3 regions of the Arthrobacter sp. AB6 genome follow, and region 2 is predicted to be linked to each of the others. Evidence: riboswitches for the same ligand, from Rfam matches in the RefSeq annotation. Region 2 holds a riboswitch; each other region holds the start of a gene.
The links. Region 2 has a riboswitch for cyclic di-AMP ahead of Q9R30_RS01490 (LysM peptidoglycan-binding domain-containing protein). Riboswitches for the same ligand answer to the same signal wherever they lie in the genome.
Positions count from the first base shown of each region.

Region 1 (9,698 bases), on a different contig from region 2:
GATACTTTTGACCCATGCGCACTCTCGTTGTGGACCACCCGCTGGTCGCCCATAAGCTCACCGTCCTCCGGGACAAAAACACTCCGTCCCCGGTCTTCCGGCAGCTGACGGAGGAGCTGGTGACCCTCCTCGCCTACGAGGCAACGCGCGAGGTCCGCACCGAGCCAGTCACCATCGAAACGCCCGTCAGCACCACTGTTGGCACGGCGTTCACCAAGCCCACCCCGCTGGTGGTACCCATCCTGCGCGCGGGCCTTGGAATGCTCGAGGGCATGACCAAGCTCGTCCCCACCGCTGAAGTGGGATTCCTCGGCATGGCCCGTGACGAGGAAACCCTGGACATCATCACCTACGCCGAGCGCCTGCCCGAGGACCTTACCGACCGGCAGATCTTCGTCCTGGACCCCATGCTGGCCACCGGCGGTACGCTGCGCGAAGCCATTAAGTTCCTGTTCAAGCGCGGCGCCTCTGATGTCACCTGCATCTGCCTGCTTGCTGCTCCGGAAGGCCTGGCAAAGCTGGAGGAAGAACTCTCCGATGCCAATGTCACCATCGTGCTGGCCTCCATCGACGAAAGGCTCAACGAGAAGTCCTACATCGTTCCCGGCCTCGGCGACGCAGGCGACCGGCTGTACGGCATCGCCGGCTAGGTCTCCGGGAGGGCTGGGGCAGAATGGGAGGCATGACCGTCCCGATGCCTCCCCTAACCCTGGCACTGACCTGCCGTGCCGTCCTCTTTGACATGGATGGGACCCTGGTTGATTCCACCGCGGTAGTTGAACAGGTTTGGGGCGAGTTTGCCGTCCGCTACGGGCTGGACCTTGGAGAGATCCTGCGGACTTCGCACGGCGTCCAAGCAGGCGACACCGTGAAGCGCTTCGCTCCGCCCGGCGCCGATGTGCCGGCACTGACCGCGGAACTTGGTGCCATGGAACGCGTCCGGACTGACGGCATCCTGCCCCTGCCCGGGGCAGCCCGGTTGCTGGCGGCACTTCCAGCAGACGCCATCGCCCTCGTCACGTCCGCTGACCGCGTCCTGGCTGACATCCGGATGGGCGCCGCGGGTCTAGCCATGCCTGCCACGGCCGTGACAGCTGAGCTGGTAACCCGGGGAAAACCGGATCCTGAGGGATACCTGCAGGCCGCCGCCGCCTTGGGCGTGGATCCTGCCGATGCGGTGGTGTTTGAGGATGCTCCCGCCGGCATTGCAGCAGGGGTCGCCGCCGGCATCCGTACGGTGGCTGTTGGACCCAACACCGGACCGTTGCCTGCCGGCATGCTGCACATTGTTGACTACAGTGCAGTTGCCGTCGAGGTCGGCGTGGATGACGAGGGCAGGAGGGTCATTTCCTTCCGGCTGTGAGGTTGGAGTCAACGGACGCGGCCGGTGCCGCTTTAGTACCAGTTGTTCGACAAGTGGAAGTTCAGTGCACCGCACGGGGACTGGTAGCGTTCCTGGATGTAATCCAGGCCCCAGTTGATCTGCGTGCGGTAGTTGGTGAGGTAGTCGGCGCCGGCACTGGCCATCTTCTCAGCCGGCAAGGACTGGACGATGCCGTAGGCGCCGCTGCTCGGATTGGTGGCCGTAGTGGTCCAGTCCGATTCCTTGGTCCATAGGGTCTGCAGGCACTGCATCTGGTCCGGAGCCCAGCCATAGGAAGCCAGTTGGCCGGCAGCGTACGCTTGGGCGCCCGCGGGGTCATTAACCGCGACGACGGGTGCGGGCTCGGGTACCGGTACCGGCGCCGGTTCGGGAGCGGGTACCGGCGCAGGTGCGGGCTCGGCTGCCGGAGCTGGAGCCGGTTCGGCTGCCTGCGGGACAACATTGATCGGCCCAGCCGCGGACTCAGGCGCAGGGTTGGCCCGGATTTCGCTTTGCTCCATGCTCAGCTTCGACAGGGACTCGACAGCGGGCGCCTCGGTGGATGCCACGCGGGCACCCGTGTCGGTGGCCTGGCCCGCAGCGCCAACTCCAACAAGGATGGCGCAGGATACTGCCAGGAACCCGGCGCGCCGGCCGAAGGACGGGAATTTGGCTGCTCGACGCGTAGCGCGGGTATCCGAGCCCGATTGCGGGCGTGGTTTTACAAGGAACTTGGACATGATGGATCGCCTCTCACACCTGCGGAGTTAGCTGTCGGGTTCGGATGAGGGCATCCGGCCGCACGGAAAAAACACGTGCAGGCTTAACCCCAAGGGCATTCAGTGCCCGGGACGGTGGGTCCCCCGCCTCTGCCGTTGCTCAAGAGGAATCCGGGAAGTGGCAGAGCTTGGCGTCAACCCGGGATATGCGGCCCGAACGGGGGCCGCACCCATTCGACGGTACAGGAGCGCAGCCCAGAAGTCACATTTTGGTAACAGGAATCACGATGGCGGCGCGCCGCCTTGTGTAATTTCGCGAACCAAGGGCAGCTGCAGGGCGAACTGTGTGCGGCCGGGCTGAGACGTCACCGTGACCCGTCCACCGTGGGCCTCAACAATGGACTCGACAATGGACAACCCCAAACCGCTGGTTCCTTCAGCGGCGGGTGCGCCGGGCGTGCTGGCCGTTCCCGCGCGTGCCGCGTCTGCGCGGGCGAACCGCGCGAAGACCTGGTCCACGAACTCCGGCGGTATTCCGCCGCCGTCGTCCGTTACGGTTACAACCGCGGCTCCCTCCGGGGTCTTCCACACCCCCGTTACCACTGTGGTGCCCGGAGGGGTGTGCTTGCGGGCGTTGGAGAGCAGGTTCATCAACACCTGCCGCAGCTGCGACGGATCCCCGTTGACCACCACCGGCTCGTCGGGGAGCTCCAGCCGCCAGGTGTGCCCGGGCGCCATGACCTTCTCGTCGCTGACGGCTTCCACCACCAGCTGCGTTAGGTCCACCTCGCTTAGCTTCAGCGGCTGGCCCTCGTCAAGCCGCGCGAGCAGCAGGAGATCCTCCACCAAGGCGGTCATCCGTTCCGACTGGCTTTGCACCCGCGCCAGCGACTTCTGCCCGTCCGGAGTGAAGTTTTCCGTCATCCTCATCAGTTCGGTGTAGCCGCGGATGGCGGTCAGCGGCGTGCGTAGCTCATGGGAAGCGTCAGCCACGAACTGCCGCACCTTGGTTTCGCTCTTCTGCCGCGCCTGCAGCGCGTTGGCAACGTTGTCCAGCATGAGGTTCAGCGCGTGCCCCACGCTGCCCACCTCAGTTCCGGGGTTGGAGTTCGACGGCGGTACACGCACGGCAAGTGCCACCTCGCCGGCATCCAGGGGCAGCTGCGAAACCCGGGTGGCCACCTCGGACAGCTGTTCAAGGGGCTTCATGGTGCGGCGGATCAGGACTGTGCCCACCAGCCCGACCAGGAGCAACCCGCCCAGCGAGACGAACACGAAGGTCCACACCAGGGACGCGAGCGTGCCCTCCTTAGCGGCCAGGGGGAGTCCGGTCACCAGGACGTCGCCGAAACTGGTCTTGACCGCGATCAGCCGGTAGTCGCCGTTTGAAAGCCTGCGGTCAACAGGCCGGGCGTCGGTGGCCAGTGCCAGCAGGACCTGCTTGTCCTCGGTGGACAGTGCGGAGCGCGTGGTGTCCGGGGCAAGGAAGCCAGCGCTGTTGACCTGGCCGTTGAGGATGCGCGCGTTCAGTGTTCCCACGCTTTGGCCGCGGGAATCCAGGGGGTCCCTGCCGTTGAAGCCGCCGGAGGGAGGCCGGCCGGGATCGTTGGAGCGGGCTGCGGCCTGGCTCAGCTGCTCGTCCAGCTGGCGGGTGAGGAACGCGTCCATGGAGGCGTAGCTGGCCACGCCCACCGCACCGCAGATGGCGATCAGCAGCGCCATGGCCAGCAGGATAAGCCGGGTCCGCAGGTGCCAGGTGCCAGGCGTGAGCCAGCTCCGGCGCTGCGGCTCCGCGGTGTGCACGGCGGTCATGGCGCCGTCTACTCCGCCGGCTTGATGACGTACCCGGCGCCCCGCACGGTGTGGATCATGGGCGGGTGCACGGCGTCCACTTTCTTGCGCAGGTAGGAAATGTAGAGTTCCACGATGTTTGCCTGGCCGCCGAAGTCGTAGTTCCACACCCGGTCCAGGATCTGGGCCTTGCTGATGACGCGCTTGGGGTTCTCCATGAGGTAGCGCAGCAGCTCGAACTGGGTGGCCGTTAGCTGGACGTCATCACCGGCCCGCGTGACTTCGCGTGTGTCCACGTTCAGAACAAGGTCTCCCACCACCAGTTCAGCAGTGTCCATGGCGGCAACGCCGGAGCGCTGTACCAGCCGGTGCAGCCTCAGCAGGACTTCCTCCATGCTGAACGGCTTGGTGACATAGTCGTGCCGCCGGCGGCGAGGCCCACGATCCTGTCCTGGACCGCGTCTTTGGCGGTCAGGAAAAGCGCGGGGACCTCGGGCGCGAAAGCGCGGATCCTGCCCAGGACCTCGACGCCGTCGAACCCTGGAATCATGACGTCGAGGACCAGGACGTCGGGGCGGAAGTCCTTGGCCAGCTTCACCGCTTCAGGGCCGTCGGCAGCAACTGCCACGGACCAGCCCGCCATGTGCAGCCCCATGCTCATGAGTTCCGAGAGGCTGGGTTCGTCATCCACCACGAGGGCCCTGATGGGGGAGCCGTCCGGATGGGTGAGCTTGGGGAGGTTGTTTGTCATGGAGTGCGAAGTGGCCATGGGACAACTCTCCGATCATTGGTTTATGCCCGGCTATGGCAAACCTGTGGCCCAGCTGTGAATATCCCGGCGTAGCGAGCTGAATGCCGGAGACGCGGCTGCTCCTGCCATGCCCCAGCGGCGGGGTTGCCGTTGAGGTGCAGTTTCCCCGGAGAATTTTTTGTCCGAAACCGTGGGCGGTTGGACACGACGGCAAGGCGGTGAGTGGGATTTCCCTATCAGTCCCGGTCCTGAATATTTTAGCGTGAAACTCCCATTCCGCCGAACAAAGTTCTGTCCAAGGCCGAAAGTGCGCCTCTTCAAGGATAACGAACGTTATTTTTATGGCTCTGCCAGAATCGTGATTTGCAGCACATTAGCCGATTTCGTCTCATTATGCGGACGACCGCGTCCATTGTTACTTGCAAGTTGGCATTGTTACGCTGCACACTTCCAATGTGAACAAGAACTCAACAGCACCTGCAGCCGCAGAATATTGGCCCAGCACATCCGCTGCTGCCGACATGCGCTGTTGTCGAATGCACGCCTGACCTTCCCACCCTCCGAAGTTCTTAGGCATTCGCCCCCAGCCCAGCGTCGGGCGCCCCTCCCCAGTTCTCATTGCGGGGAAACCCAGCATTCGGGCCGTGATGACGGCCATTCACATTGAGGTAAGCACATATGTCAGTTGCATCCGGATACGTCCACATCTCTGTCCGTAACGCCGCCAAGGCGGGCCAGCCCTCCGGCCTCCGCCCCGGCTTCGGCCCCCGGCCTGCCCTTGCTCCCTCTGCTTCCGGAAGCAACTTTCCCGCCCAGGGCTATGCGCCCCAGGGCTATAACCCCAATTCCTACGGGCAGCTCCGCGCCGTCCAGCCTGCCGAGGCGGCGCCGATGACGGCCCCCACTCCCGTAGTAGCCGGCCCGGCTGCTGTCCGGCCCGTCGCCAATGACAACGTCGCCCGCGGATTCGTCCTCTACATGGGTATCGACGAGGAAACCGCAGCAGCCGCCGGAACCTCCATCGCCAAGCTGGCCCAGGAAATCCGCGCCTACGCCCAGTCCCTGGTGTCCGGAGCAGAAAGCTACGCAGCCGTCGCCGTGGCTCCCGCAGGCACCCCCGGTTCCGCGCTCGACGTCGTCCGTTCCACCTTCGGCGACCCCACCGTCAACACCCGCCCGCGCACTGAGGCCCCGCGTCCCGCGCAGGCCCAGGAGCCGCGCCCGTCCGGTGTCCTGATCGACCTCGCCCGCCGCGAGGTCCACCTGGACGGCGAGTCCCTCAACCTGACGTTCAAGGAGTTCGAACTCCTGAACTACCTCGTGGAAAACGGAACCCGCACCGTGGGCCGCGATGAGCTCCTGGAAGGTCTCTGGCGCAATGCCGAAGAGGTCCCCAACGAGCGCACCATCGACGTCCATATCCGCCGGCTGCGCTCCAAGCTGGGCCGGCTCGCCAACACCGTGCGCACCGTCCGCGGCCAGGGATACCGGTTCTACGAGCACCCCGAAGTGGTTGTCTGGGCCGCTCCGGAATACTCGATCTAGGTCTTTTCGCGACCACGCCAAAGCGGCTTTCTGCCGGGTTGGGGCACCGTGCGCTGCGTCGGCTGGCTATAGGCTTAGGCCATGAGTGGGCACCATCTTCGACGGCTTGTGATCATGCGCCACGCCAAGGCCGATTGGCCTGGCGGCGTGGCCGATCACGAGCGTCCGCTGGAGGAGCGTGGCCACCGTGAGGCGCCGCTGGCGGGCCGTTGGCTGCTCAAGCACAACATCGTCCCGGACTTCATCCTCTGCTCCAGTGCCCTGCGGACCAGGCAGACCTGTACCTGGGTGTGCTCGGAGCTGGGGGACAAAGCGCCCACCCCCAAGCTTGAAGACGGGCTGTACGCTGCCTCCGCACTTCGGATGCTGACGGTCATCAACCACGTTCCGGACACCGTGACCACACTGATGGTGATTTCACACCTGCCGGGGGTCCAGGACTTGGCAATGCACCTCGCCTCGCGGGATTCCGACCACGATGCCTACATGGACGCCGCCACCAGGTACCCCACCAACGCCCTCACCGTCCTTGAGACGGAGAAGTCCTGGGCCGAATTGGACGGACAGGACGCCCGTATCACCAAGTTCAAGGTTCCCCGGGCCCGCCACTAGCCTGGCGCCATCCTGACGGGCCGGCAGGAGTCACCGGCGCGGTGGAGGTTTGGCCCCCGTTTTCGGCGTTGTCCTGGCAGGGGAAGCGGACGACGACGGCCGGTTGGCTGCGCTGGAAGGCACCCGCGCAGGCGCGCGGAGGCCGCCGGTTCCCTCACCACGAGTCCGCTGTGCCGATGCCTGCTGGGCCGGCTTGCGCTGGGCTGTCCCTTTGGCAGCTGGCCTGCCCGGCGCCGTCGTCCGTCCCTTCACGGAAGCGCCCCTGCTTGCTGGGCCCGTGGCGGCAGTGCCTTTTCTGCCCGTGCCCCGCCCAGCCGTGCCCCGCCCAGCCGTGCCCTTCCTGGACAGAGCCTGCAGCCGGCGCCCGCGGGGCCAGGCCGCACCGAGGAACAGCACGAGCAGGGTAACCACGGCTGCAGCGGCAGCACCAAAAAAGTAATTGTCGGGATCGTCGGTGGGCAACGGCGTTCCTACAAACGAGGACTCGCCGGCGAAAGCCAGCTCCCACGTGCTGATGAAGGCGAGGGAAAAGCCGATGGTGAGGCTGGCGCCCCCACCGGCAACCAGCAGGGCAAGGCGCCGCCCCCGGTTCAGGATCTCCGTAATACAGGCCAGGCACGCCAGCGCCAGGACACCGAGGAACGCGATGAACACCGGCTCAGCGAGCGTCATTCCGGTCAGCACCAGCAGGCCGGCCGCAACAATACCGGAAATAACCGCGAACTTTCCGCTCTTCCCCATGGGTCCAATCATCCCTGAGCCGGAGGCTGCTTCAGCACGTAGCCGCGCATGATGGCCATGATTGCTGCAACGCTTTGGTCACGCGTCCGCTCGGGGTGGTATGTCTGGCGGTCCAGTCCCACCACGAAGCAGGCCCCGAAGATGGCGGTTTCCAGGCTGCCCCGGGAAACCGACGGGTCCACGGGGTATTCCTTTGCCACCTTCTCCACTGCCTCCCCGATCACCGCCAGCAGCTCGCCGCGAAGGACCGCGAACGTGCCCTGCCACTCGCTGGGCGTACGCCAGTTTTCGCTGACCCAGAGGCGCGCGAAGGACGGGTACTCCGCCATGAAGTCCATGGCCTGGCCGATCATTGCCTCCATGGCCCGCATCGGGTCGCTTGCCCGGGTGCCGCCGGCCCCGGCTTGGTCCGCAGGACCATCAGCTCCCGATCCCGGTGCTCCCTGTTCCGGCGCTAACAGGAGGCGGGCCTTCAGGATGTCCACACCATGCCGCAGCAGCTGCGCGATGAGCTCCGACTTGCTGCCGAAGTTGTAGTAGACGGTTCCCTTGGAGACGCCCGCCGCAGCGGCGATCTCATCAACCGTGACACCCGCCGCACCCCGCTCGCCGATGAGTTCCATGGATGCGTCGAAGAGTTTCTGGCGCGTAACGTCGGTCCGGGCAGGGCGGAGACTCTTCGCTGCTCCCGGTGGCTCCGTACTCATAGCGCAATCTCAGGTTTCAGCGTTTTCAGGGTCCAGTACTTGTTCCTGCGCACCGCAAGCGTGGACATGGCCGCACCCAGCGCGGTATAGCCCACCAGGCCCAGTACCGTGGGTGCGATCATGGCCAGGTCCCCGCCATAGACCAGGTGCCGCATCCCGGCCACCACATAGCCCATGGGCAGGACCTCGTGGACCACATGGAGAGGCTGCGGCGTGGTTTGCCAGGGGAAGGTGCCGCCGGAGGACACCAGCTGCAGGACCAGCAGGATCAGCACCACGAGTTTCCCCGGAGACCCGAGCAGCGCCACAACGCCTTGGATGAGGGCGCTGAACGCCATGGCTGCGGCGAGCATAAAGAGCCACATCAGGACAGGGTGGGCGGGATTGAGGCCCAGGGCAAGATTCACTACCAGGGTGAGGAGGGTTGCCTGTACCGCCGAGACCGCCAGGAACGGGAGCCAGCCGCCCAGTGCGATCTTCCAGGATGCCGCATTGGACGCCAGCGCCCGCTGGGTGATGGGACGCATTGCCTGGACCAGCATGAAGATGCCGATCCACAACGCAAGGGTGAGGAAGAACGGCGCCAACCCGGCGCCGTACGACTCCGCCTTGGCCTGTGAGACGTTGCTGACCGAAACGGGGTCTGCCATGACGCGGGAGAGGTTGCTCTTCTGGGCGTCATCAGGGTTGGGCACCTGCCCTGCCCCTTTACTGATTTCGTCCGCCAGCGTGCGTGACCCGCCCGCTGCCGTCCCGGCACCATCCACCAGCTGGGCTGCCCCGGCATCCACCCTGCTTGCTCCTTCAGCGAGGCGGCCGGCAGTGTCGAGCGCGGCCTGTTCCCCCGTGGCCAGCGCGGCAGCCCCGGTGTGCAACTGGTCGGCACCGGACGAAGCCTGCGACACGGCGTCCCTCAGGTCCGGCGTGCCCGCGGCGAGCTGCGCCGCGCCGGCACTGACGGACGCTGCTCCGTCCGCCAATTGCTGGATCTGGGCGGCGTCTGCCTGGATCCCCGTCTTGGCTGCAGCCATAGGGCTCGAGCCGGCCGTGGCGTCGAAGTCGGCCAGGATGCTGTCGGCCTGCTCCTGCGTGAGGATGCCTGCCGCGATGAGCCTGTTGTTTGATTCCATCACCCGTGTCCGAAGCCCCTGGTCTGCGGCCTCCAACTGGGCTGCAACGCCCTGCACCTTGGCGTTCAGCTGCGCGTTTCCGGCTGCCACCTGCGCTGCCCCGGCGGCGAGGTTTCGGGAATCGGCGGGCAGCGTGGACGTCTTGTCCTTGAGCGTGGAGAGTCCGCTGCTGAGCTGGCCTGCGCCATCGGTCAGCTCGTTGGCGCCGTCGCGCAGCTTGGCCTGCCCGGCATAAAGCCCGCCGGCGCCGTTGCTCAACTCGGCGGTGCCCTCATGGAGGGCGGCGGCTCCGTCGCGGAGCCGCCCCACGCCGTCCGCCAACTGGCCGGCGCCGTCTGC
Region 1 is NZ_JAUZVL010000029.1:5,049-14,746, forward strand. Features, by position in the region: gene Q9R30_RS17480 (phosphatase PAP2 family protein) at 1-2, shown strand, start outside; gene upp (uracil phosphoribosyltransferase) at 15-650, shown strand; gene Q9R30_RS17490 (HAD-IA family hydrolase) at 683-1,363, shown strand; gene Q9R30_RS17495 (hypothetical protein) at 1,396-2,103, opposite strand; cyclic di-AMP (ydaO/yuaA leader) riboswitch at 2,109-2,269, opposite strand; gene Q9R30_RS17500 (HAMP domain-containing sensor histidine kinase) at 2,365-3,894, opposite strand; partial or broken gene Q9R30_RS17505 (response regulator transcription factor) at 3,903-4,642, opposite strand; gene Q9R30_RS17510 (winged helix-turn-helix domain-containing protein) at 5,303-6,169, shown strand; gene Q9R30_RS17515 (histidine phosphatase family protein) at 6,251-6,781, shown strand; gene Q9R30_RS17520 (hypothetical protein) at 6,812-7,522, opposite strand; gene Q9R30_RS17525 (TetR/AcrR family transcriptional regulator) at 7,531-8,229, opposite strand; gene Q9R30_RS17530 (YhgE/Pip domain-containing protein) at 8,226-9,698, opposite strand, start outside.
Region 1: linked by a shared signal. The riboswitch ahead of Q9R30_RS17495 (hypothetical protein) and the one ahead of Q9R30_RS01490 (LysM peptidoglycan-binding domain-containing protein) in region 2 are both predicted to bind cyclic di-AMP.

Region 2 (9,698 bases):
TGACCCGCCGCCGTGCCGGCTCTTCCAAGGCCGGATCGCATGGATGTGCGGCTCATAGCCCGGGTGCTCGTTCTTCGGGCGGCCTTGAACCGGCGGGACCGCTGGAGCCCTGCCCGGATTGCTGCCCACCAGGAACGTGCCCTACATGGATTGCGGACGGCAGCCTATGCCGGGTCTGAGTTCTACCGGCGCCGCCATTCAGGGCTCTACGGGGCTCCCCTTGCCCAGTTGCCGCCCGTGACCAAGGCCGATCTCATGGGCCACTTCGACGAGGTCCTTACTACGCGCGACCTGAGCCTGGCCGACCTGGAACAACGTCTCCGGACCCTCGCGGCCGAGGACGGTAATCCCGGCTTGCCGTGGAGGGGGCGCTGGTGGGCTGCGGCGACAGCCGGGACCGCCGGTCCGCGCGGAACCTTCGTGTGGAGCCGGCCGGAATGGGCACATGTGCTGGCCTCGTATGCCCGCGCCAACGACTGGGCTGGAATAGCGGCCGGCCTCAGCCGGCCGCTTAAAATGGCGCTGGTAAGCTCGCGCGTCCCCACCCACCAGTCCGCCGTCGTGGGCGCTTCGCTGCATTCGGGGCTTGTCCCCACGCTCCGGCTGGACGTGACCGCACCCATGCAGGAAACAGTGGCGGCGCTGAACGGGTTCCAGCCCCGGGTCCTGGTGGGTTACGCTTCCGTGCTTCGGCCACTGGCGGCCGAACAGCTGGCCGGGCGCCTGAAAATCTCGCCGCAGGCAGTGATGTCGGCCTCGGAGGTGCTCACCCCGCCGGCCGCCCGGGAACTGGAGAGGGCATGGGGGAGCGCGCCGTTCGATGTCTACGCCGCCACGGAGACGGCCGGCATCGCTTCACCGTGCGTCCACCGGAACCGGCATGTCTACGAGGACCTGCTCATCGTCGAACCAGTGGACAAGGAGGGGGTCCCGGTACCGCCCGGGTCAACGGGCGCGAAGCTTTTGGTCACGGTCCTGTTCTCGCGGACGTTGCCGCTGATCCGCTACGAACTGTCGGACAGCGTGACGTTGGGGCAGCGCGGTTGCCCCTGTGGCCGCTCGTTCATCCGCATGGAGGATATCGAAGGCAGGTTGGAGGATGTGCTTGAGCTGCCAGGCAAGGCAGGCCTTGTGAGCGTCCACCCCATCGTGTTCCATCACGTCCTGGACCAGGCTGCCGCCGCCGGCTGGCAGGTGGTCCAGGAACCCATGGGACTGCGGGTCCTCGTCGCAGGACTGGCGCCGGGAAGCACAACCTCCGGAATACAGGCCTCGGTGGCCGAAGCCCTCGCAGCTGCCGGCGTCGCGCGAACCCCGGTCTCCGTGTCCGTGGTGGACCGGCTGGAACGGACACCCTTGGGTAAGGCGCCCTTCGTTCGCCGGCTCAAGCCGTGAGCCGCCGGAACGGACCTGGCCGTTTCCGGCGAACTGTTCCGTGATGGCTTCCCTTACCGGAAGTCGGCCAGCCAGCAGGACGGAACGTGGCTCCTGCGCTGATCAAGCCAGATTCCGGGGAACTTCCGCTGTTTCCCCTAGCTGCAGGCAAACTACGCTAAAATCGTAAGCAGGCTGATGAATATCGGTTGGCAGGATCAATACTGAAGGAGTTTCACATGAACTTGGGAAGCATGATCAGGAATGCCGCTGGACGATTCTCCGGCAGGGCCGGCACCGCCGGAACAACGCGACGGACCGGACTGAACGCCACGGGGCGGGCACCCGGCACACCGGGCGCCCCAGGAGCCCGGACCGGTGGTTTGGCCGGCAAAATCATGGGAATGCTCCGGCGGCGCTAGGCCGTCCCGGCAGCCACAAAAGCAGGTCCCGGACTCTTCCGGAGCCTGCTTTTTGGCACCCATCGCCATGCGTGAGCTCACCATCCTCGGCACGGCCTCGCAAGTCCCCACCCGGACCAGGAACCACAACGGCTACCTGCTGCGCTGGGACGGCGAGGGCTTCCTCTTCGACCCCGGCGAGGGAACACAGCGCCAAATGATCCACGCAGGGGTCACCGCGAGCCAGATCACCCATATCTGCCTCACCCACGTACACGGAGACCACTGTTTCGGGTTGCCGGGGGTGTTGTCGCGCATGGCCCTCGACGCCGTGGCGCACCCGGTGCACCTTCACTACCCGGCATCCGGGGAGGATGTGGTGCGCGCCCTCGTGTCCGTCAGCTCGCCGGGGATCGATCTCAGGCTTCGCCCTCACGGCGGAAGCGGTGCGGTGGCCGAGGGCCTGGACGTCCGGCCACTGAAGCACCGCATTGAAACCTACGGCTACCGGCTGGTGGAACCGGACGGCCGCACCCTGCTGCCTGAGCGCCTGGCCGCAGCGGGTATATCGGGCCCATCGATCGGGCGCCTGCAGCATGATGGCAGCCTGGCCGGCGTCCGCCTCGATGACGTCAGCATTCCGCGGCCGGGCCAGCGCTTTGCTTTCGTGATGGACACGGCGCCCTGCCAGGGCGCTGAAGAGTTGGCCGACGGCGTCGACCTCCTCGTCGCGGAGTCCACCTTCAGCGATGACGACGCCGGCCTGGCGCGCCAGTACCGCCACCTCACCGCCGGGCAGGCAGGGGAACTGGCTGCGAGGGCAGGCGCCGGAACCCTCGTGCTGACGCACTTCTCCTCACGGTACGGCGACGACGCCGCGGCGCTGGCGCTCCAGGCCAGGGCCCGCGCGGCGGATACTGACGTCATCGCTGCACAGGACCTGCAGCGCGTCCCCCTGCCCCAGCGGCGCCGCTGGCCCCGGCTTGGCGTGACCGCACCAGGACGGTCCGCTGCACCAGAACGGTCCACTCCGCCAGGCCAGGCCAGCCATCGAGCCACGGAGGTAACCGGTGAGCTCATCAACCGCCGGACTAGCGACGGCGATAGGGTTAAACCATGACTGCTGCAGCAGAAACAACCGCCGTCTTCGAGGGCCGCTTTGCCCGTGAACTAGCGGAGCTGGCCGTTCCATGGCAGGCGGAGGAAGCGCCGGATCCTGAGCTTCTGGTACTTAACGACGCACTGGCGAACGAGCTGGGGCTGACACCCGACTACCTGCGGACGCCGGAAGGCGTGCGCCTCCTGCTGGGTAACTACCTCCCCCCGGGTGCAACCCCCGTAGCCCAGGCGTACGCCGGGCACCAGTTCGGCGGCTACTCACCGCTGCTCGGCGACGGCCGCGCGCTGCTGCTGGGCGAAATACTTGCCGACGGAGGGCGCTTGCGGGATGTGCACCTGAAGGGTTCCGGCCGTACACCTTTCGCCCGTGCCGGCGACGGCCGGGCCGTCATCGGCCCCATGCTGCGGGAGTACCTTGTGAGTGAGGCCATGCATGCCCTGAACATTCCCACCACGCGGGCCCTTGCCGTCGTAGCCACCGGGCGGCCGGTGCGCCGGGACACGATGCTGCCGGGTGCCGTCCTGGCCCGGGTGGCCAGCAGCCACCTGCGCGTGGGCAGCTTCCAGTACGCCCGGGCCACGGAGAACATGGACCTGCTGCGCCGCTTGGCGGACCACGCCATCAACAGGCACTACCCGGCGGCAGCCCGGTCCGAACACCCCTACCTGGCGCTGTTTGAAGCAGTGGTGGCTGCCCAGGCAGAGCTCGTGGCCAAGTGGATGCTAGTGGGTTTTGTGCACGGGGTCATGAACACGGACAACATGACCATCTCCGGGGAAACCATCGACTACGGGCCCTGCGCATTCATGGACGCGTTTGATCCCGCCGCCGTGTACAGCTCCATCGATGTAGGCGGCCGCTACGCCTACGCGAACCAGCCCGTGGTTGCCGAGTGGAACCTGGCCCGGCTCGCTGAGGCCATGCTGCCGCTCTTCAACGAAGACCAGGAGCAGGCTGTCGGCCCCGCCGTGGAGGCACTCGGCACATTCCGCGGCCGGTACAGTGACGCCTGGTTTGGGGGCATGAAGGCCAAGCTCGGTGTGGCGGCCAGCCCGGAACATGACGAAGCGTCGGACCTCGTGGATGGCGTGATCGGCCTGCTGAAGGACGGACCCGTTGACTACACGCAATTCTTCCGGAGCCTTGGCCAGGCCGCCCGGGGCAACTCCGGGCCTGCCCGCGGTATGGTGCTGGACCTCCGGGCTTTCGATGCCTGGGCTGAACGCTGGGCCGCGCTGAAGCCCGACGCTGAACTCATGGACAGCGTGAACCCCGCGTACATTCCCAGGAACCACCTTGTGGAGGAAGCACTGGCTGCGGCTACCGCGGGTGATCTTGACGCGTTTCACCGGCTCCTCGAGGTTGTCAGGTCCCCGTGCCAGGAGCGCCAGGGGCTGGAACGCTACACGGAGGGACCGCCGGAGGACTTCGGCAAATACCGGACCTTCTGCGGCACATAGCTGTCATTCCAGCGGGAACAGGGGAAGCCCGGAGGACCAGGACCGTTGGGAACGTGGAAGGGGCGGCAGCCGGTAAAACCGGCTGCCGCCCCTTCCGCGGGGTGGGCCCGCCCGCTAAGAGCGGCCTATCCCGTTGCCGCTGGCTAGGCCACGCGGACGAAGGAAGCGCCGCTCAGCCAGCTGATGGAGTGCACGGCAGTCTGGTTGCCGTTCACGCCGCCGCTGACAACCTGGCCGTCACCGGCGTAAACGCCCACGTGGCCGGCGGTGATCACGAGGTCACCGGGAGCAGGGGAGCTTACGGTGGAGCCGTACTGGTAGAACTGGGTGGGAGCCAGGTCGCCCACGGACATGCCAACAGACCGCAAGGCCTTTTCCACCATGGCGGTGCAGTCCTGGATCTGGCCCACCTGGCCATAGGCGTTAGCCAGGATGGCTGCCCCCGTACCCGTGCCGGTGCTGGCGGAGGCGTAGGACAGGTTCATCCCGGTGTTGGCCGGCGTGGTGGCGGCAGCGGTCTGGACAGGTGCCGGTGCCGGCGCGGCGGAGGGAACTGCCGGGGCGTAGCCTGCAGCCGGGATCTGAATCTGGTCGCCCGGGTAGATGACCGCGGAGATCGCCAGGCCGTTGGCAGCCAGGACATCGTTCAGGGCTACGCCGTGGGCGGCCGAGATGGCGCCCAGCGTGTCGCCGGATACAACCGTATGGACGGTGCCCGCGGCCGCGGCGGGGGCTGCAACTGCTGCGGCCGGGGCGGCGGAGGCCTGGACGTTAGCGGTCTCGGTGGTGTCCGGCCCTGTCACACCGGCGTGCGCCGGGGCTCCGACGCCGAAGGCAATGCCGGATGCGGCTGCGACGGCGAGTGCCGGACGGCCCAGGGTCCTGGCCTGGGACTTGGCCGAAACAGCCAGCCCATCCAGGATGATGGAACGGGCCGGAGTTGCGCGGTGACGGGCGGTGGTGGAATTTTTTGACACGGTTGATCGCCTCTCCCATGCCTGCGGGGTGAGCTGTCGGGTTCGGGCTGGAGATGCCCGGCCGGAAGCAACTCCGAACGGAACGGAGGCGCTAGCGACTTAACCCCAAGGCCTCTTGAGAGGCCGTGGAAACTTGGTTCCCCCGTCCCTGCCAGCTGGAAGCGATTGGTTCCCGGATCAGCGGCAGGGCTCGGCAAGCTGAGGGGAATGTCCCGTCTGGGAGGGACACCTGAAGACCATAACCCGCTCCGGCACCAATTGTCACATTTGGGTAACATGCGAGGTTCTCCTCTCGCTTTACGCAAACGATTCGACTCTTTTTCGCCGGGGTGCTGACCTCGGAAGATACCTCCGTCGGGACGGTTGAAGATGGGAAGCGTCACGAAGTCATAAACGGCGAGGTTTGTGCGGGTGTGCACGGCCTCGATTCGGCCTTGACCATTCCGCCGACAATCAGGCTTTCCGTGTTGAAATTCGAGGGCCTGTTTCTGCTGTATAACGATGCAGGCCCCTCATCCTTAAAGTGAAGGTTGAAGCCGGTAAGCTTCCGAGCTATGGCCCGTTTCGCTGCAAATGTCCGCCACCGCCTGCCCGGGATACTGCTGGCCGCTGCCCTCGCCGGCAGTGTGTGGCTGCCTCCGGCCGGGGCGGCCGAAAGCGTTCCGCCTGGCGGCTACCCTTCGTGGGAGGACGTGGAGCGGGCCAAGCTGACCGAGGCCGGCACGGCCAAAGAGATCACGTTGATCGCAGGCCTTTTGGACGGGCTGCAATCGCAGTCGGAGGCCTTGGGCAACGCCGCGGTGGCGTCCGCCGCTGAGTCTGCAGCGGCAGATGCCGCGTTGGCAGCATCCACTGCAAAGGTAGAGTCGCTGGCGGAACGAGCCGGGACGGCCAAGGCCGAACTCATCCGCCACAGGAAGGACATCGGAGCGCTGGCCGCCCAGTCCTACAAAACGGGCGGTACGAACATGGGGTTCTTCGTGGCGTTGGACGCGATCGAGAACAACAACGTCCACGGGCTCAACGTGGTGCACCTGGTGGGCGGCAAAACGGCGGGCCTTGTGGACAAAGCCGCCGCCGCGGGGAAAATCACGGCTTCACTGGCTGATCAGGAGAAATCCGCCCGGACCGAGCGCGAACGGCTGTCCCGCGAGGCGGCGGAAAAGCTTGCAGCGGCCCGATCGGCCCAGGAAGCCATGGCGCGCCAGCTTACGGAAGAACGGCAGCGCAGCCGGGAGCTGACCGGGCAGTTGGCGTCCCTGAAGGGCACGACGGCGGCGGTTGAGGGCGAATTCCGGCGTGGACAGGCGGCACTGGCCGCTTATGAAGCAGCGCAGGAGGCGAAACGGGCCGCGGCCGGGGAGGAAGCCCGACGACGTGCGGCCGCAGCGGCAGCGGCGGCAAAGGTGCAGCCCCCTGCTGTTCCCGCCCCCATGCGTCCGGCTCCCGCCGATCCGGCACCTGAGAATCCTCCAGCCGGCAACCCTGTGCCGGCAAATCCTGCTCCGCCTGTCCCCGCCCCGGCGCCTGCCGCACCGCCCAGCCCGCCCGCCGTCGTCGTTCCCTCTGCTCCTGCGGGTGCGGTCAACGATCCTGCCGGTGCCAAGAGCTACGCCTCGGGCAGGCTGGGGGCCTACGGGTGGGGATCGGACCAGTTCCTCTGCCTCGCCCAGCTTTGGACCAAGGAATCGAACTGGCTGACCACGGCCACCAACCCGTATTCCGGTGCCTACGGCATTCCGCAGGCACTTCCGCCGGGCAAGTATTCCAGCGCGGGCAGCGACTGGCTGACCAACTACCGGACGCAGATCGAGTGGGGCCTTGGCTACATCCGTGAGCGGTATGGCTCACCATGCTCGGCATGGAACCACTCCGTGGCCAGGAATTGGTACTGACACCGCGTTAGGCTTTTCCCATGCCTGATGTGGAAAGGTTCCGCATCCTCCTCGAGGAGGAGCGGAAGCGGAAGCTGGCACTGCTCCCCGCGCTCCGCGCCGACATTGCCTCGGCAAACTCCGCGCGCCAGGATTCGAACGTCGACGACGAACACGATCCGGAGGGTTCCACCATTGCGTTCGAGCTGTCCCAGGCAGCTGCCCTGCTCAAGCAAAGCACCGCCGGCCTTGACCAGGTGGATGCCGCACTGGCCCGGATCGCTGCCGGCACGTACGGCATCTGCGCGGTCTGCGGGGAATCCATAGCGGAGGGAAGGCTGGAGGCCAGGCCCTGGACGCCGTTCTGCATCCGGCACGCGTCCGCTGGACGTGGCCGATGAACGGCGGGCCCGACTATGTGGCAGCGGCCGCGGCGTTCATCGACCGCACCCTGCAGAATGAGGGCGCCTGGTACCGCGCGGACGACGTCGAGTCCCGGCTGGGCGGGGTGCTTGCCTCCTACGGCTCCTCGGTGGGCGCCGTCCGTGGAACGGTCCGGGACGCCCTGAGGAAGTTCAAGGACCTGGACCACGATGCCGTGGTCCTGCTGGCGTCCGGGCTGTGGGCCCAACCGAAACCCGGTGGCAGGCCGGTTTTTGAGCGCCGACAGGCCGCCGTGGTGCTGCTTCAGTCAAGGGCCAGTCTCCTGCTGCACTCGGACCTGACCCGGATCGAGGGCTTCCTTCGTTCCGCGGGAAGCCGCGAGTTGGTGGAGCCCCTGCTGTCCGACGTAGTGTTGCCGCTACTGGCTGGACTGGCAGGACGCGACCGGCAGCGCGCAGGTGTTGTCCTTGCCAGGTGGAGCCAGGACCCGGACGGGCGGCTGCGCAGGGCTGCGGCCTTCATCGAGCAGCAGTCCGGCCCTGAGACCCCGCACAAAGGAGACAGCTATGAACGATCCCTATGACCTGGACCGCTTCGTGTCAGCCCAGGACAGCGGCGCAGGGGAGGGCGGGACCTTCGGACAGGCCTTGGCTGAGCTGCAGCTCGGCAACAAGACCGGCCACTGGATGTGGTTCATCTTCCCGCAGCTCGCCGGCCTGGGGCAAAGCCCCACCTCCCGGAAATACGCCATCACTTCGCTTGCCGAAGCCCGGGCGTACCTCGAGCACGAGGTCCTCGGCCCGCGGCTCCTCGAGTGCGCCCAGGCGCTCACCAACCACGCCGGGCGCACTGCAGAGGACATCCTGGGCGGCATCGATGCCCGGAAGCTGCACTCGTCCATGACCCTGTTCCTCCGCGCCGCGCCCGGCGAAACGGTGTTCAAGACAGTCCTTGCCCAGTTCTTTGACGGCCAGCCGGACGAGGCCACCGACGCGCTGCTCGCGGAGCAGGACCAGGACTGAAAAGCTAAGCATCTTTGCTGTTCCAACACAGGCAGTTATGCGGGCGCCGTCAACCCCGTCCCTTCCAGCCTCCCGTCAGCCGCGGGGAACCTCCACCAGGCGGACGTCGGCCAGCCGGCCGGCGTCCACGACGGCGGTCATGTAGGTGCACACAGGCTGGCGGCGGCGGTCGGTGGGTGAACCCGGGTTGAGCAGCCGCAGCCCGCGCGGGGTGGTGGTGTCCCACGGAATGTGGCTATGGCCGAAGACCAGGACGTCCGCCTCCGGATACAGCGCTTCGCAGCGTGCCTCGCGTCCCTTTGCCTGGCCGGTTTCGTGGACCATCGCAAAGCGGACGCCCTCAAGGGTGGCCGTGGCAATTTCCGGCAACCGCCGGCGCAGCTCCGGCCCGTCGTTGTTTCCGTAGACGCCCAGCAGCGAGCGGCTCCGCTCTTCGAATTCCGCCAAGAGGGACGCCTCCACCCAGTCCCCGGCGTGAAAGACCAGGTCGGCGTTTTCGACGGCGGACCACACCTGTGCGGGGAGCGCCCTGGCGCGCTTCGGGACATGGGTATCGGCGACCAGCACCAGATTCAAAGGCATGGCCAAAATCCTGCCATGGCACGGCCTTTTCCCCACCTCGCTTCCATGCCCCCATTTCCCTCCGCACTTTCTCCTTCGCCCTTTCCCCGCTGCGGAGGCAGTCGTACTCTTGGGCTTGGAGGTGATTGCCATGGAGGCAACGCAAGGCGACCGCATCATCGTCCATGGAAGGACCGTTGGGGCCACAGACCGGCATGGAGTGATTCTGGAGGTGCGGGGCCAGGGCGGGACGCCGCCCTACCTGGTCCGCTTTGATGACGGACACGAAACCATCATGTATCCCGGCGGTGATTTCGCCGTCGAACGCGGCCACGCGAACCAGGCCTGACTGACGGAACGGCCAGGCAGGTGCACCGATCCATGGCACCTGCCAGACTGGAGCGATGGATCACTTGTCGGCTTCCACCGCGTCCACAGCCCCACCCGTCCGCACCGGTCCCCGGGACCCCGGCGACGCCTGGGTCGAAGGGGACCGGGGCCGCTACTGGGGGCGGTTCGGTGCAG
Region 2 is NZ_JAUZVL010000002.1:17,704-27,401, reverse strand. Features, by position in the region: gene Q9R30_RS01510 (hypothetical protein) at 1-3, shown strand, start outside; gene Q9R30_RS01505 (phenylacetate--CoA ligase family protein) at 40-1,395, shown strand; gene Q9R30_RS01500 (ribonuclease Z) at 1,864-2,895, shown strand; gene Q9R30_RS01495 (protein adenylyltransferase SelO family protein) at 2,892-4,355, shown strand; gene Q9R30_RS01490 (LysM peptidoglycan-binding domain-containing protein) at 4,499-5,332, opposite strand; cyclic di-AMP (ydaO/yuaA leader) riboswitch at 5,336-5,534, opposite strand; gene Q9R30_RS01485 (lytic transglycosylase domain-containing protein) at 5,887-7,227, shown strand; gene Q9R30_RS01480 (TraR/DksA C4-type zinc finger protein) at 7,248-7,607, shown strand; gene Q9R30_RS01475 (DNA alkylation repair protein) at 7,604-8,173, shown strand; gene Q9R30_RS01470 (DUF1810 domain-containing protein) at 8,157-8,612, shown strand; gene Q9R30_RS01465 (metallophosphoesterase) at 8,688-9,194, opposite strand; gene Q9R30_RS01460 (DUF1918 domain-containing protein) at 9,325-9,522, shown strand; gene Q9R30_RS01455 (NUDIX domain-containing protein) at 9,578-9,698, shown strand, end outside.

Region 3 (9,698 bases), on a different contig from region 2:
AGTTCCAAGGGAACAGGGCCGGCGGGGATTGGAGTGCCGGCGTCGAACGCTGCCTGCCGGGCGTCTTCCCACGTATGGTCGAGGTGCCTCGGTTCCCCGCCCTCGGGGGCATCCGCTGCTTCCTGGGAGTCCTTCGTCATTCGCCGGGAGCCCCGGCGGCTTCAGCATCGTAGTCGGCAGCCAGGGAACGGGCCACGGCCAGCGCGGACTCCATGGATGCAGCATTGGGTGCCCGGCCCGACCCGGACGCCAGCCCGGCGGCATAACCCGCAATGAACGTCGTCAGGGGCGCGGCCGGACGGACCACCGAATGGGCGGCCACACCGGCCAGGGCAAGGATGGCGTTGACGTCCACCTGGACGTCCTCCAGTTCATAGGCCTGGAGCAGGGACCTGCACCACTCCTCCAGCGTTTCATCCTGGCTTTTCACGAACATGCCTCCCTATTTAACTGCGGTTGCGCCGGTCCTGGCCTTTGTCCTGGTTGCCGGCGGCAATCCCTAGTGCGGCGGCATCATCCCAGGTGTCCACGTCTGCCGTGGAACCTGCAGGGACGGTGACAGGCTGCACCTCCAGACTAGCAAGGAGGGAGCGCACGGAGCCGTTAATAAGGGCACCACGGGACGAGAGCTGTGCTGCCGATGTTTTTAACGCAGCTGTGCGGTAAAGACCGGCCAGCGGCTGGAGCCGGCCGTCTTCTGCGCGGGCCATGGCCCCGTCTGCGTCCGCTGAAACCATCGCGGCCACCAGTACCGGCACTGCGTCCCGGACCAGCGGCATGTCACACGCCAGCACCAGGGTGAACTCCGCCCCGCGCCCGTCCCGGGCCAAGGCGTCGAGTCCGGCGGAGATGGCGGCTCCCGGCCCTGCGAACTGCGGCTGCTCCCGGCAGAAAAGTACTCCGGGAAGTGAATGTCCGGCTCCCGGGCCCACCACCACCGTGCGCGAAGCACCTGCTGCAGCGGCCAGTGCGCGCTGGAGGAGGGTGTCATGGTGGAAAACCAGGTCCTGTTTCGGAACCCCGCCCAAGCGGGAGGACCGGCCACCGGCCAGGATCACTGCATCGAAGTCCAGCCGGTTCTGTTCCATTCCCCCAGCCTAGCCATCTGTGGCGTTGCGGCGTGCCGAAGGTTTCCGGTCAGGCGGCGCGCTCCGGCAGCAGGAACGGATCCCAGGCGGGGGTGGGTTTCTCAAGTTCCTTGATCTGCCAGATGGTTCCATGCGGTGGCTCCGGGACGAAACGTAGTTTCCAGCCCATTTCAGCCGGCGTATGGTCGCCCTTGACGTTGTTGCAGCGCAGGCAGGCCGCCACCAGGTTCTCCCAGGAGTCCTCACCGCCCCGGGACTTGGGGTGGACATGGTCGATGGTGTGGGCCGCTTTTCCGCAGTACGCGCATCTGTGGCCGTCGCGTCTGAGCACCCCGCGGCGGCTGACAGCGGTGGCCTGGTTGTACCTCGGACGGATGTAGCGGTTCAGGAGAATCACGGAGGGACGTCCCAGGATTTCCTGCGGTCCCACCACGGGATCATCGCCTTCGGCAACCACGCTGGCCTTGCCCGTGAGCACAAGCACCAGCGCCCGGCGGAAAGTGATCACCGCCAGGGGCTCATACCCAGCATTCAGAACGAGAGTGCGCATGCACGTACCTCTTCACGGCCGCACCCGTCCAGGGGCACGAGGGCCGGCTGCCCTCGGCATGTCCGGGCTATGGATCGACACCACAAGAGTAAACACAGAAGCGCGTGTTCAGCTAATCGCCCTGTCCCAGAACTGTCGTGTCGGTCCAGTCAAGGGGCGCATGCTGAACGGCCGGAGCAGCGCGCAATTAAAAGGAAAGAACCCTTGCCGCGAGGGCAAGGGTTCTTTGCGTCCTGGTTGGACCGCCGGTGGTGGCGTCTCAGTTAACCCGGATGAAGACGGGGCCGGAGCCGACGTTGGCGCTGAAGACCACCGTCTGGTTTCCGTTGTAGCCACCGTGGACGGCCTGGCCGTTGCCTGCGTAGACAGCAATGTGTGCCATGCCGGCGCCACCGTCTGCGTAGTAGATCAGGTCGCCCGGCTGCGCCTCAGCGGCACTGACGGTGCGGCCCAGGGAGAGGTAGCCTGCAGGCCAGTCGTGGAAGTTGATCCCCACTGCTGCCAGGGAGTTCGTGACCAGCATCGTGCAGTCCTGCATAACGCCCAACTGGGCGTACGCAGCGGACAGGATGGCTGCACCCTTGCCGCTGGCGGAAGCAGTGGGAGCGGCGGCAGGGGCCGTGGAAACCGTGGCGGTGACCTTGGGAGCAGCAGGCTTGGCGACGGGGGCCGGCTCGGCCTCCTGGACCTCGACAGGTGCGGGTTCTTCGATAACCGGGGCCGGCGTGGTGGTGACGGCGGGCTTTTCGAAGGTGATGTTGATCGTGGAAGCCGCGGAGATGGGGGCTTCGACGGCCGATTCAACTTCCAGGGTGGATGCGGGAGCGGAGTCGCGCTGGACGTTGGAGTCGGCAGCGTTTGCCGCGATGCCGCTGGTCAATACCAGGCCGGAAGCGGCGGCGATGACCGCGGCCTGGCGGCCTACGCCACCGGCGTTCTCGCCGACAGCCTTGGCGATGATGGCGATTGAGTTGGTTTTGGTGACTTCGGCGCGATGCCGTGCGGTGGCACGAGTAGTCATCAGTTCTCTCTTTCGTTTTCCTCAGGCCGTTGTGGGCACCAAGGGATGCGGACGCGCCGGCATCTTGGGGGTATGCCGGCACGCCCCGAACGGGGATGTGGTGTTAGCGGAAAGCGTGGTGGAGCAAAGAAATAGTTCCTGGACCCGAGGGTCCAAGAACTATTTGCTGACGGTGAAGAACGAAGACGTGCCGGTGGCGGCCACGGCGTGGAGCAGCGTGCCCTGGGAGGGGTTGAGCGCGCTGACCATCATGCCGTTCCCGACGTAGATGCCGACGTGCGCTCCGCCGTTCTGCATGACCAGGTCTCCGGGCTGCGGGGTGGAGGTGGGGGTCATGGCAGTCCAGGCGTTGACGCGGGGGATGCTGATGCCGGCCTGGGCATAAACCCACTGGGTGAAGCCTGAGCAGTCCCACCCGGTGACGGGGCTGGTGCCGCCCCAGACGTAGGGGCTGCCAATGCCCGTGTAGGCGATGGCAGCAATGCCGGAGGTGGCGGCGGAAGAGACAGTCTTGGCCAGCTTGTCCGCAGCAGATTCAGTAGTGGACGCTGCGCCCGTTTCGGTGGCGGTGGACTGTGCCCGCACCGGCTCCCGCTTCGGGGCGGCGGTGGTCTTGACCACGGGCCGCTCGAACGACACGGTGGCCGTGGGTGCTGCGGTGACTGCCAAGGCAGCCTGCGCAGAACCGGACTCGGTCGAAGCGGAAACACCAGCGGTGGTGTCCGCTGCGTTGGCGGGCAGGCCCATGCTGAGGATAAGACCGGAAGCTGCGGCGATGACGGCAGCCTGGCGACCTACTGTCCCGGCATTGGCACTAACAGCCTTGGACACAGTGTCCAAGGGGTTGGTACGAACCGTTTGCGCACGGTGGCGCGCAGAATTGTTGCGTGAAGACACGAAGGTAGCCTCTCCCAATGCCTACGAGGTGAGCTGTCGGATTCGGATGGGAGTCACCCGGCCGCGCTGCTTCCAAGGAAGTTTTGCGACTTAACCCCAAGGTCTTAGCCAAAGCCAAGACCAAAATTGGTTCCCCCGCCCCTGCCAGACGATGAAATGCGAACGGACCTTGAGCGGTGGCAGAGTTAGGCAATCCGCACAAGAGCGTCAACTTCGGAAAAGTTGACGCGAGTTAGACGGTACAGCAGTTTTGGGTGAATGTCACATTCAGGTCACGGCAAGTCGCGATCATCCGATAGTTCACCGTCATTTGGCTACAGCCAGCCAGTCGGATCGACCACTTCGCCGTTGACTTGCACCTCAAAGTGGAGGTGGCAGCCCGTGGAGGCGCCCGTGGTCCCGCTGAGGGCCACAACCTCCCCGCGTGAGACCGTCTGCCCCTCCCTCACATTGAAGGAGGAGAGGTGGTTGTAGGTGGTTTCCAAACCGTTGCCGTGGTCCACCACAACACGGTTTCCGCCGCCGAACTGGTGCCAGCCCACGAAGGTCACCGTGCCGGTAGCCGCAGCGAGGACAGACGTGCCGCACTGGGCCACGTAGTCCTGGCCGCGGTGGAAGTCGCCGGAGCCCCCGGTGATCGGACTGACACGGTAGCCGAACGGCGATGCTGTGGTCAGCGTGGCCAGCGGGGCGCCGAGGCTTCCTGCCGAGGCAGCACGTGACACAGAGCCGGCGGACTGGGCACTCAGAAGCTGCTTGAGCTTGCCGTCCGGATCCGCCTGGGTGACGACGGCAGAACGGCTGAAGTCGATCTGGGCACCGGCCTCGGCTGAGATCTGGGGCTGCGGGGTTGCGGCTGACGCTGCGACCGGTATAGCACCGGGAGCGTCGGTGGCCATCACGGGGCTGGTGGCCGGCACCGTCACGGTCAGCACCAGGCCTGTCGCCGCGAGGGCGATTCCGGCCTTCTGGCCGATCCCGCTCGCTGCGGCAAATTCGGTGACCTGGCGGAAGGGACCACGACGGCGGCGTGCATCACGGTGCGGATCGCGGGGGCGTTCCGTGGTGATGACTTCAACAACCCGCGGCGTCGAAGAGGGTACCGCCGCGCGGCGGCGTCCCCTGGGGGTCTGCATGGACAAGAAGGGTTCCTCTCTGGAAAGCCTGCGAAGTTAGCTGTCGGATTCGGGTCAGAGAGTTCAAAGACCCGGTCCGCCGTAAGCAAGCTTCGGCACAGAGGTATCCCCGGAGGATCCTTCACTGGAAGAGGCTTGCTGCTGACGGACTTCACCCCAAGGCAGTCCCCCGGCTGCCGTTTGTGGTTCCCCCGCCTCTGCCAGTAATGACTCGTGCACCTGATCCGCTGGCAGAGCTCGGCTCCGAATCAGGTAACGCTTTAGTATCAACGCTTGGGTTTAACTATAGGGCCAAAAGTCCCAAAGTAACAATTCCGTTATCTTTGCGTAACCGGCCCCCATTCGGGTAGCCGGGAGGCCCACAGCAGTCCCTAGCGTACGGCCACGAAGACGTGCGCCGCGACTTCCGGCGGCAGTTCCAAGGCACCTTCGATGCCCGGGACGCGGACCGAGATGTACTCCCCGACCCGCTCCAGCGATACCGACGCACCGGGCCGGATTCCGCCTTCATCAAGCTGGACCAGCAGCTCGGGTTCCACCTGGATCGGCTCTGCGAGGCGGCTGACCGTCACCTCGGATGCCGGGCCGTAAGTCTTCATGGCCTCAAGCAGGCTGACTGCCGGATCCGCCGCGGACTGCGCCTGGCCCCCGAGGGCCGCCAATCCCGGGATGGGGTTGCCGTACGGGGACTCGGTGGGATGGTTCAGCATTTCGTAAATGCGCCGTTCCACCCGTTCGCTCATGACGTGCTCCCAGCGGCAGGCTTCGTCATGGACGTAGGCCCAGTCCAGCCCGATGACATCAGCCAGGAGCCGCTCCGCCAACCTGTGCTTCCGCATGACTTCGGTGGCGCGCTTCCGGCCCACCTCCGTAAGTTCAAGGTGCCGGTCTCCGGAGACAACCACCAGGCCGTCCCGTTCCATCCTGCCGATGGTCTGCGAAACTGTGGGCCCTGAGTGTCGCAGCCGCTCCGCGATCCGGGCGCGGAGGGCAACGATGTTTTCTTCCTCAAGCTCCAAGATGGTCCGAAGGTACATCTCCGTAGTGTCGATCAGATCCGTCATCCAGCTCAGCTCCTCGAGCGCAGTACCTTGCGTTGTCCCACCGTACCGCCTTCTCGTGCAGCGTGGTCCGTTGGAAAGCTTAGCCTATTTTGAATTTGTCCTAATAGTTGACGTCGTGGACAGGGCGCTGTCTCAGTGTCTGGACTATGACGGTCCAGGTTCCCGCTGAAACAGCTGTTCAGGCAGAATGAAGGAGGGCCCGAGTGACAGCCGCCGCGACTGCCTGCCACCTACATCCGTCCGGACCAACACCCCGTCCACGCCGAAATTGGAGCACCTGTGAGCGAAAACAGCATCACTATTCCCGCCGACCTCCTCCCTAAGGACGGGCGGTTCGGCGCCGGTCCTTCCAAAGTCCGGCAGGAGCAGATCGATGCTTTGTCCGCCGCATCAAAGACCATCCTGGGAACGTCCCACCGGCAGGCCCCGGTCAAGAACCTGGTGGGATCCGTACGCGAAGGCCTGAGCCAGTTCTTCCGCGCCCCGGAAGGCTATGAAGTGGTGCTGGGCGTGGGTGGTTCCACGGCGTTCTGGGACGTCGCCAGCTTCGGCCTGGTGGAGAAGAAGGCCCAGCACCTCTCATTCGGTGAATTCGGCTCGAAGTTCGCGGCAGCCACCAACAGGGCGCCTTTCCTGGATGCCTCCTCCATCATCAAATCCGAGCCTGGAACCCGCCCTGCCGCGCAGGCTGAGGCGGGCGTTGATGCCTACGCCTGGCCGCAGAACGAGACATCCACTGGCGTTTCCGCTCCCGTGAAGCGGGTGGCAGGCGCGGATGAGGGCGCACTGGTCCTTGTCGACGCGACGTCGGCAGCCGGCGGCCTGGACGTCGACGTAGCGGAGAGCGACGTCTACTACTTCGCCCCGCAGAAAAACTTTGCCTCCGACGGCGGGCTATGGCTTGGCCTGTTCTCGCCGGCCGCACTGGAGCGTGCGGCCCGGATCAAGTCCAGCGGCCGCTGGATCCCGGACTTCCTGGACCTCCAGACGGCCATTGACAACTCCCGCCTGAACCAGACCTACAACACGCCGTCGCTGTCTACCCTGGTGACCCTGGACGCCCAGGTGCAGTGGCTGAACGGGAACGGGGGGCTTGACTTCGCTTCGGCGCGGACTGCTGATTCCGCCGGACGCATCTACAGCTGGGCGGAGTCCTCCGAATTCGCCACGCCGTTCGTCGCCAACCCGGACGAGCGCTCCAACGTAATCGCCACGATTGACTTCGACGATTCAGTGGACGCGGCCGCGGTGGCCAAGGTCCTGCGCGCCAACGGCATCGTGGACACGGAGCCGTACCGGAAGCTGGGCCGCAACCAGCTGCGCATCGCCACGTTCGTGGCCATCGAGCCGTCCGACGTTTCTGCCCTGCTGGCCAGCATCGACTACGTAGTGGGCGAACTGCGCAAGTAGGCCAACTGCCTTAACGTACGACGGCGCCGCCCGGGATCATCCCGGACGGCGCCGTTCGTGTGTGGTCAGGAAGTCCTTGCTTCGTCGCCGGGCTCCCCACCGTCGTCGGGCTCTTCGTCCCCGGATTCCTGGTCCTGGTCCTCTTCCGGCTCCTGGGCCGGCACCGGTTCCGGCTCCTGCTCGTCCTCGGGACGGACGCGTTCTGCCCATGGCACCCATTCCGGGGCAAGGATCGAATCTTCCGACGGCAGGAGGCCTAGCTCGTTGACGGTGACCACCTTGGAGCGGGAGTTGCGGGTGAGCACCGCATACCATTGCCAGCCCAGGTAGCCGGCCAGCCTGGATTCAAACAGATGGGTCACCAGGCGGTCGCCTTCGCTCTTGGCCACAAGGTGTTGGCCGATCGTTGCCGGTGCCGTGATGCCCTCGATGGCCGTGCGGGCGGTGTCCACCGCTGCGGCCAGGAAGGCATCAGGCTTCCCTGTCCGCCACACCGGGACTCCAGCGCGGCGCCTGGACACAGTCTTAGCCCCTACCGGCTGTTCACCTTCCGGGTTCATCGGTGCCTAAACGTCCAGCTCGTCGGCAACCTTGCGCAGGGCAGCGGCGATGGCCTTGCCCTTGTTGCCTTCCGGGTACTTGCCTGCGGAAAGGGTCCCGGAGAGATTGTCCAGCACGGTCACCAGGTCCTGGACCAGCGGGGCGAGTTCCTTGGCGTTGGGCCGCTTGGCCTTGGCGATCGAGGGCGTCTTGTCCAGCACGCGCAGGCCCAGGGCCTGGGCGCCCTTGCGTCCATCGGCTACCCCGAATTCAACCCGGGTGCCGGCCTTGAGCTCTGTTACGCCTTCGGGCAGCGACGATTTGGGCAGGAATACCTCCTGGCCGTCTTCGCCTGCGAGGAACCCGAAGCCCTTGTCCTTGTCATACCACTTGACCTTGCCGGTAGGCACGTAATCAACCTTCTTCGTTCTGACGTCTTCTGACACGGCCAGCCGTCACCGCATCCGCATTGCAATGCGGGTTCAAGGTATGGCGGCTGCGGACCGTGTTGGTCTATCCCCCAAGGTTATCCTGCCTACCGCCCTATTGACGCTTTCAATGGCCCAGTGCAACCTTCCGGCTGCCTTCCTCCAGCACCATTCACTCCCGGTGCGGCAGGAGCGGTAGCGTTACGTCCATGACACCCTCGCGCTACCGGCGTGCCCTGATGATCCTCGCCGCGGCTGTCGCCGTGCTTTCCCTAGTGGCAGTGGGCGCCGTGATGGCCCTTGCCTTCGCCGGCTCAGTGGCTCCGGCCTGGGTCACCTATATGGCGCTCTACGGCCTGCCGCTTGCGTTCCTCCTGATGCTGTTCCTGGTTCTGGACAGCGTTGCCGGGCGCCGCCGGGCAGCAAACCCGGACCGGCGGTAACGTTGGACTGATGTCCCTCATTCGCGCATTGAGCAAGGAGCTGGAGGCACGCAGCGACGATTCGCTGCGTGCGCTGTTCGATGCGCGGCCGGACCTCATTTCGCCCCCTGTTCCGGACTTCCCTGCCCTTGCCGCGCGGGCAAGTGCCCGGCTGAGCGTGCAGCGGGCACTTGAACGCCTCAACCGCCCGCAGATGCAGGTCCTCGAAACCCTCCACCTGTGCACCAATACGGACACCGGCCACAGCGCGTCCGCCGCGGGGCTCCGGAAGATGATTTCCGGGTCTTCGGCAGCCTCGGTGGAGCGGATCCTGCATTCGCTGCAGGAACTTGCGCTGGTGCACCGCGCCGAGCCGCCGCACGGTACCCCGGCATCCGCGGCGAAACACCACTACTACCTCCCGGTGGGTTCGCTGAAGGACGTGGTGGGCATCTATCCCGCCGGGCTGGGCAGGAGCTACACCGAGCTGGTCCGCCTTCAGCCGGCCTTCGCGCAGCGTGCCGTGCAGCTGGTGTCCGAGCTGCACCGCAGCGGTGTTGCCATCCACGAGGCCACCACCCCCATGGAGGCGGCGCTGGCGCTGCAGCATTGGACCGCCTCCCCCGAGGCCCTCCAGGGCATCCTGTCCACTGCCCCGGAGCGGACGACGGCGCTGCTCGCCAGGTTCCGGAACTGGGCCATGGGTGCCGTCCCCCAGGCGCAACGGAAGGCCTCAATCACCACGGAGGGATCCGACGTCGGGCCTGTTGACTGGCTCCTGGCGCGGGGCCTGCTGGTGCCGCTGGACGCGGCGCACGTCGAGTTGCCGCACAGCGTGGGGATCTCGCTGCGCGGCGGTGCAGTGATCGACGATTTCACGTTGTCGCCACCGGTCCCCCGACTCGGCCGGACCTCAGCGGCGCTGCGCCGGAACGCAGCGCTCAGCGCCATTTCGGAGACGCTGCGCCTGGTGGGCGATTTGCTCCACGCCGTCGGGGAACAACCGCTCGCCACGCTGCGCAGCGGCGGTGTGGGAGTGCGCGAGATGCGGCGCCTTGCCGAACTGCTGCGGATCGACCTGCAGCACACGGGAATCCTGTTGGAGCTGTCCGCACTGGCCGGACTCATCCGCCTGGATGTCG
Region 3 is NZ_JAUZVL010000008.1:18,059-27,756, reverse strand. Features, by position in the region: gene Q9R30_RS08610 (molybdopterin molybdotransferase MoeA) at 1-140, opposite strand, end outside; gene Q9R30_RS08605 (DUF6457 domain-containing protein) at 137-436, opposite strand; gene Q9R30_RS08600 (molybdenum cofactor guanylyltransferase) at 447-1,088, opposite strand; gene Q9R30_RS08595 (HNH endonuclease) at 1,138-1,638, opposite strand; gene Q9R30_RS08590 (NlpC/P60 family protein) at 1,898-2,659, opposite strand; gene Q9R30_RS08585 (C40 family peptidase) at 2,819-3,490, opposite strand; cyclic di-AMP (ydaO/yuaA leader) riboswitch at 3,561-3,758, opposite strand; gene Q9R30_RS08580 (M23 family metallopeptidase) at 3,871-4,692, opposite strand; cyclic di-AMP (ydaO/yuaA leader) riboswitch at 4,703-4,945, opposite strand; gene Q9R30_RS08575 (metal-dependent transcriptional regulator) at 5,064-5,756, opposite strand; gene serC (phosphoserine transaminase) at 6,036-7,166, shown strand; gene Q9R30_RS08565 (DUF3027 domain-containing protein) at 7,232-7,726, opposite strand; gene Q9R30_RS08560 (cold-shock protein) at 7,733-8,116, opposite strand; gene Q9R30_RS08555 (hypothetical protein) at 8,344-8,577, shown strand; gene Q9R30_RS08550 (helicase-associated domain-containing protein) at 8,588-9,698, shown strand, end outside.
Region 3: linked by a shared signal. The riboswitch ahead of Q9R30_RS08580 (M23 family metallopeptidase) and the one ahead of Q9R30_RS01490 (LysM peptidoglycan-binding domain-containing protein) in region 2 are both predicted to bind cyclic di-AMP.